Regions from separate parts of the Arthrobacter sp. MOO21 genome, predicted to be linked through region 2. Evidence: riboswitches for the same ligand, from Rfam matches in the RefSeq annotation. Region 2 holds a riboswitch; each other region holds the start of a gene.
What was found. A riboswitch is a leader RNA that binds a small molecule or an ion and turns the genes downstream of it on or off. The one in region 2 is predicted to bind S-adenosylmethionine.
Positions count from the first base shown of each region.

Region 1: it holds a riboswitch for S-adenosylmethionine, as region 2 does, so the genes downstream of both, AC2JAJ_RS15340 (aminotransferase class V-fold PLP-dependent enzyme) here and AC2JAJ_RS00835 (bifunctional o-acetylhomoserine/o-acetylserine sulfhydrylase) in region 2, are expected to answer to the same signal.
Region 3: it holds a riboswitch for S-adenosylmethionine, as region 2 does, so the genes downstream of both, AC2JAJ_RS09495 (DUF1737 domain-containing protein) here and AC2JAJ_RS00835 (bifunctional o-acetylhomoserine/o-acetylserine sulfhydrylase) in region 2, are expected to answer to the same signal.

Region 1 is NZ_CM170671.2:3,301,779-3,304,031, forward strand. Features, by position in the region: gene AC2JAJ_RS15340 (aminotransferase class V-fold PLP-dependent enzyme) at 1-1,296, opposite strand, end outside; SAM riboswitch class IV at 1,334-1,448, opposite strand; gene hisN (histidinol-phosphatase) at 1,600-2,253, opposite strand, start outside.
Region 2 is NZ_CM170671.2:170,677-172,929, forward strand. Features, by position in the region: gene AC2JAJ_RS00835 (bifunctional o-acetylhomoserine/o-acetylserine sulfhydrylase) at 1-1,259, opposite strand, end outside; SAM riboswitch class IV at 1,303-1,418, opposite strand; gene AC2JAJ_RS00840 (S8 family serine peptidase) at 1,652-2,253, shown strand, end outside.
Region 3 is NZ_CM170671.2:2,061,343-2,063,595, forward strand. Features, by position in the region: gene AC2JAJ_RS09485 (O-succinylhomoserine sulfhydrylase) at 1-220, opposite strand, end outside; gene AC2JAJ_RS09490 (rhodanese-like domain-containing protein) at 221-631, opposite strand; gene AC2JAJ_RS09495 (DUF1737 domain-containing protein) at 628-903, opposite strand; SAM riboswitch class IV at 917-1,032, opposite strand; gene AC2JAJ_RS09500 (hypothetical protein) at 1,228-1,482, opposite strand; gene AC2JAJ_RS09505 (TetR/AcrR family transcriptional regulator C-terminal domain-containing protein) at 1,709-2,253, shown strand, end outside.

The DNA of each region.
Region 1 (2,253 bases), 1.3 Mb from region 2:
GCTGCTGCGCAGGGTGCGGATGCCGTCGAGGAGCCGCTCCGCGTCCTCCAGCCTGGATCCGACGCCGAAGCTGGCGCGGAGGGAGCCGGACGGCAGCCCGAGCCGCTTCAGCAGCGGGTGCGCGCAGAAGCGGCCATCACGCAGTCCCACGCCGTGTTCGGCCGAGAGGTAGGCGGCCACCAGACCGGCGTCATAACCCTCCACGGAGAAGTTGACTACGCCGATGGTGTCCGTTTCCGGGTTGGTGTCCCTGAAGATCTGGTGGACAGTGACACCCTCGATGTCCTGGAGGCCTTCCACCAGGAAGGACCGGATGGCGGACTCGTGCGCGTGCCAGCGGTCCTGGTCCAGCCCGGCAATGACCTGCGTGGCGCGGGCAAGGGTGGCGGCGCCGAGCACGTTCGGCGAGCCCCCCTCGTGGCGGGCCGGCCCGGTGGCCCAGCTGACGCCGTCGAGCCTTGCTTCTTTGACTGCACCGCCCCCGGCGAGGTGCGGAGTGCCGGCGTCGAGCCAGTCGGGGCGCCCCACCAGGACGCCGGCGCCGAAGGGCGCGTAGAGCTTGTGCCCGGAGAAGGCGAGGTAGTCGACGTCGTCGGCGCTGATGTCCACCCGGCGGTGCGGGGCGAGCTGGGCCGCGTCCACCACGATCCGTGCGCCGTGCTGGTGGGCCAGCGCGGCCAGTGCGCGGATGGGGAGGATTTCGCCGGTGACGTTGGAGGCGCCGGTGACTGCAAGGAGGCTGACGCCGCCCTGCTCCAGCTCCGCCCTGACGGCCTCGATGGTTCCCGCGATGGTGTCCGCGGCCACGATGCTGCGGTGCGGCACCCCCTGCCACGGCAGGAGGTTAGCGTGGTGCTCGATGTCCAGGTAGAGGACCTCCCCGGCAGGGTGGCCGTCGGTGACGGGCAGGCAGCCGGCCAGCAGGTTGAGCGAATCGGTGGTGTTCCGGGTGAAGATCACCGAGTCGTCGGCGCGGCCGCCCACGAAGTCGCGGACGATGCTCCGCGCGTTCTCGTACACGGAGGTGCTGATCTGGGAGGCGTAGCCGGCGCCGCGGTGGACGCTCGCGTAGTACGGCAGGATTTCGTTAAGGTACGCGGAGACCAGGGACAGTGCCGGTGCGGACGCGCCGTAGTCGAGGTTGGCGTAGCGGACATGCCCGCCGGTGATCAGGGGCGCCTGGATCTCGGCGCCGGTGACGGCGGCGAGGGGGTGGCCGGCGGCGGCCTGGCGTGCGTCGAAGGCGGCCGCAGTTTCGGCGATGGCAGTGCTGGGGGAGACGGTGGCAGTTGTCACAGAGACCTCACTTGAATCAGGACCCCGACATCACAGGAATCCGCGCTTGCCGCATCCGCTCCGGACCGGCCTGGTCGTCACCCGGGGCACCCCACCGCGAATGGAGGGTTGCCTGGCCAGCAAACCGGGGTTTTGCGCTGGCACTCGTGACCTGCATAAAAGCGTAGAACATGGAACGGCCCGGACTGAAGCCGGGCCAATTGTTAAGGCATTTGTTACGCCTGCCGAATAAAGAACGCCGGACGCCTCCTTCAGGAGGTGTCCGGCGTCGCAATATTCGGATCCAGGGCGATACGACGACCGTTACAGCAGATCGTCCAGGTAGGGGTTCAGGCGGTGCAGAACCTCCGAGTGCAGGATCGAGTTGGTGGCCAGCGCGTTCCCGCCGAACGGGCCGTCCTCGCCTTCCAGGGACGTGAACCGGCCGCCCGCCTCCACGACGATGGGGACCAGGGCGGCCATGTCGTAGAGGTTCAGCTCCGGCTCGCAGGCGATGTCCACCGAACCTTCCGCCACCATGCAGTAGGACCAGAAATCGCCATATGCGCGGGTCCGCCACACGTCTTCCGTCAGGCCCAGGAACTCGTCCAGGTTCCCGCGTTCCTTCCAGCCCGTCAGGCTGGAGTATGAGAGGGAGGCATCCGAAAGTTTCGATACGTTGGAGACGCGGAGCCGCGTGGCGGCAGCGAGGGACCGGCCCATGTACGCGCCCATGCCTTTTGCCGCCCACCAGCGTTTGCCAAGGGCCGGGGCGCTGACCACGCCCACCACGGGTTCGCCCTCGTCCACCAGGGCAATCAGGGTGGCCCAGACCGGGACGCCGCGGACAAAGTTCTTGGTCCCGTCAATGGGATCGATGATCCAGCGCCGCGAGCCATGGCCGGTGCTGCCGAATTCCTCGCCCAGGACGGCGTCGCGCGGGCGAGAACGGGACAGCTGGCCGCGGATGGCCTCCTC
Region 2 (2,253 bases):
TGCTCCAGGCCCACGGAGAGGCGGACCAGGCCGGGGCTCACGCCGGCAACTTCCTGCTGTTCCGGCGAGAGCTGGCTGTGGGTTGTCGACGCCGGGTGGATGACGAGCGAGCGGACGTCACCGATGTTGGCCACGTGGGAGTGCAGTTCCAGGGCGTCCACGAAGCGCTTGCCGGCCTCGGCGCCGCCTGCGAGGTTGAAGGCGACGACGGCGCCGGTCCCCTTGGGACCGTACTTCCGGCCGCGCTCGTACCACGGGCTGGAGGGCAGGCCCGCGTAGGCGACGGATTCGACGTCGTCCCTTCCTTCCAGCCAGCGCGCCACTTCGGTGGCGTTGGCAACATGGCGTTCCACGCGCAGGCTCAAGGTCTCCAGTCCTTGGGAAATCAGGAAGGCGTTGAAGGGCGAAACTGCCGATCCAAGGTCGCGCAGCAGCTGGACACGGGCCTTGAGGATGTAGGAAAGGTTGGCCCCCAGCGCACCACCCTCCCCCAGGTCACGGGCGTAGACGAGGCCGTTGTAGGTGGGGTCCGGGGTGTTGAAGCCGGGGAACCGTTCCGGATCCTTGCTGAAATCGAACTTGCCCGAATCGACGATGACGCCGGCGATGGCCGCTCCGTGGCCGCCCAGGTATTTCGTGGCCGAGTGGATCACAATGTCCGCTCCCCACTCCAGGGGACGGATGAGGTACGGGGTGGACAAGGTGTTGTCCACGATCAAGGGGACGCCCGCATGGTGCGCCACCTGCGAGATGCCTTCGATGTCCAGGACATCCTGGCGGGGGTTGGAGACCACCTCGCCGAAGAAGAGCTTGGTGTTCGGCTGGACGGCCTCGCGCCACTGGTCAAGGTTGTCCGGGTCGGCCACGAACGTCACGGAAATGCCGAACTTCTTGAGCGTGTGCGCAAACAGGTTATACGTGCCGCCGTAGAGGCTGGGGCTGGCCACGATGTGGTCACCGGCCTCGGCGATGTTCAGGACGGCGAACGTTTCGGCCGCCTGCCCGGAGCTCAGCAGCAGGGCGGCGAGGCCGCCTTCGAGGCTGGCGATCCGCTGCTCCACGGCGTCCTGGGTAGGGTTGCCGATCCTTGTGTAGATAGGCGCCAACTCGGCCAGCGCGAAACGGTTGGCAGCGCTTTCTGCCGTGGGGAAGACGAAGGACGTGGTCTGGTAGATGGGAAGCGCACGGGCGCCCGTGGCGCTGTCCGCTTCCTGCCCTGCGTGGATCTGGCGGGTTTCGAAGGACCATCCGTTGGACATTCAAGGCTCCTTTGACATGGGCCCGGCATGCTGGGAGCACCTCGGGCCGCGCTTGCTCTCCGGCCGTTGCCGGACAACCAGGTCCTCACCCGGGGCACCCCACCGCGGATGGAGGGTTGCCGGCCAGCGAGCCGGGGCTTGGTGCTGGCACTCATGACCTGGGCCCAGTGTAGGAACAGAGCCGCGGTTGGGAACAGGATTGTGACGAACATGGTCCCGCTCCGGGCCGCCGATGCGGTCTTTCCCTGCCTCCCCGGAAGTTTCGCCAAAGTTCCACAGGGAACCCGCAGGATTGACCGAGGTTCGGCTTTTGTACCCCGCCTGTCGGATAAATTCGCTGTGGGAAAGTTCCACAGCACAGTTCTCCAACGCACAAAAGGATCGGGATTCCGTTGCCCCAATTGTTCCGCCAGGCTCTCCGCACCGTCCTGCCATCTTTGGCTGTTGGCCTCGCCACCCTGGCAGGCGGGCTCGCGTCCCCGCCCACCGCGTCGGCGGCACCCGCCGCGCCCGCCCCGCCCGAAGCAAGCGACAACGGGCGCTACCTCGTACGTTTCGCGGCCGGGGCGGATGTCGCCGGCGAGGCGCGGTCCCTCCGCGCCCAGGGGATCGGCGTCGCCCGTACGTTTGAAACGGCACTGAAGGGCGCGGCCGTCCAGGCGACCGCCGCGCAGGCCGCCGCCCTGGTCCGTTCCGGGCGGGCGACCGCCGTTGAACCGGACTACGCCGTCACAGTTTCAGACACGCAGCGGAATGCGCCCTGGGGACTGGACCGCACCGACCAACTGGCCCTTCCGCTGTCCGGAACCTACACGCCCCCGGCTTCCGGGCAGGGCGTCAGCGTCTACGTGGTGGACACCGGAATCCTCGCGTCGCACGTCGACTTCGGCGGCCGGGTTGCACAAGGGTGGACCGCGAAGAATGACGGGCTGGGAACAAACGACTGCAACGGCCACGGAACGCACGTGGCAGGGACCATCGCGGGCTCTGTTTA
Region 3 (2,253 bases), 1.9 Mb from region 2:
GTTCCTGGAAGGTTGCCACGGAGGGGTTGCCGTAGCGGGAGTAGACGAACCGTTCATCCTCGCCCGTGAAGGCGCGTTCTGCCGCCGCCGCCGATTCGTAGACGAACCCGGAGTTCAGGAAGATGGCCTCGGACGTTTCCTGGAAGTTGGTGCGGTCGAGTCCGCCGCGGACGGCCTGGGTGTCGGCGCTCCAGCCGGAGGCATCTGGGTTGAAGGTCACTTAGTTCTTTCCGAGGTTGGTGGGCAGGCCGCGGTTCTTCCAGCCGTTGACGGTCCGTTCGCCGTAGCGGTCCGGCTCCCCCTCGAAGCCTTCCAGCACGTTGTACGAGGTGAAGCCGGCCTGGGTGGCGGCAATGGCAGCGGCGACGGACCGCTGGCCGGAGCGGCACAGGAACACCAGTTCCGCGGACGGGTCCTCGGGTGCCTGCTCCTTGAGGTCCTTCACGAAGTCGGGGTTGGGGATGCCGCCCCGGAAGGTCCACTGGATGAAGAGCGGGTCGTTGTCCGTGGCCTTGGTATCCGGGATGCCGATGTGGGCCCATTCGCCCTCGGTGCGGACATCCACCAGGATGGCGCCCTGCTCGAGCTTGGCCCAGGCTTCCTGCGGTGTCAGGTCTCCTGCGTAGCTCATGCGTGGCCCTCGCCGTCGAACTCGCCCTCAAATTCGCCGTCAAGTTCATCCACGGCGGTGGCCACGGCGGCGTCTGCGGAAGCGATCGCGGCCGGCAGGACCACTGCCTGGGCGACGATGACGCTGCTGCCGTTGAAGGTGGCCGCCGGGCTGCCGTGCAGCACATACCCCTCGTCCAGGGCAGCGGAGATCCGTTCACAGAATGATCGGTCGTCCGGGCCTGTAATCAGGCGGTAGGACAGCTTTTCTTCAGGGGCGGGTGCGTCAGGCACGACGGATCTCCTTCTCTCACGCTTGCAGCTCGAATCGGTCGATATGCCGAGTATTCACCTGAGGCACCCCGCCGCGAAAGGGAGGGTTGCCGACCGGCCAGTCAGGGCTTAACGCCGGTACTCATTACTCCCCAAAAACGTAACATCTGACGCGCGCAGCCGCATCGCCGCCGTCGTCATGTTCCGTAATTGAGCGGCACCCCGGGCCGGGGACGCGCATGCGCATCTTTCGGCCGGGCATGAAAATGCTGCGGCGCCTGCGGCACCACAGCATTCATGTCCATTTCCCGGTCATCAGGCGGCCGGATGTAGTCCCCGTAAGGCCTACACGAGTTCGGGATACGTGGTGACGATGTAGTCGGCAGCGGCCGGCCCCGTCATCCGCACGCCCTTGCGGCCTGCCGGCATCCTGTTATTCATGGCTGACCAGAAGCTGGATTCGGCCCCGGGTACCTGCTGGTTGATGAAGCACCAGCTCATGTACAGGCCAAACAACCGGTCCCGGTCGAGGGCGGATTCTGACGCCTGGTCGACGTAGGTGGCTTCCTGGAGGAACTGGTCGAACTGCGAATGTGCCATGACGGCTCCCTTCGCTCGGTGCACTGTGCCGCCGGTAGGCTACAGCGGCGAGCCTCGATGCCCTGCACTGCGGGCAAGGATTGTGTAGTTGCATCCCCCGGAAAATTCAGGGGAGCACAGAGTGCTGTCACCACGGTGTCTACACTGTAGACTTTACCCGTAGACCAGATATGAGGCAACCCTCCCAGTTACCGTGGGACGGCGGCCCGGCAATGAGGACCACGCGATGACTTCCGCCGATACCCCCAGGAGCGGCCAACCGAAAAGCAGGCTGAGCAGGGACATTGTCCTGGCCAAAGCCCTCGAACTGGTGGATGCCGAAGGGCTGGAAGCGCTGAGCATGCGCCGGCTGGGGCTGGAACTCGGCCGGGATCCCATGAGCCTTTACCGCTACGCCCAAAACCGCGCCGCCTTGCTCGACGGCGTGGCGGAGCTTGTTCTCGATGACCTGTCCATCGAGCCCTCGGACCCGGACTGGAAGGCGCAGCTTCGGAAGATTGCCCACAGCCTGCGCCGGCAAGCGCTCCGGCACCCCAACGCAGTGCCCTTGCTGGTGACGCGGCCCCTTTCCACTCCGCTGGGCCTCCGGCCGCTGGGCACCCTGAGGCCACTGGAACAGATCCTGTCCCTGCTGGTGGCGGCGGGATTCGAGCCTGCCGACGCACTCCACGTCTACCGCGCCTACTACGGCTTCCTCTACGGGCACATCCTCAACGAACTTCAGGAGTTCGTGGTGGATCCGGGGGAGAACGAAGCGCTCCTGCGCCTGGG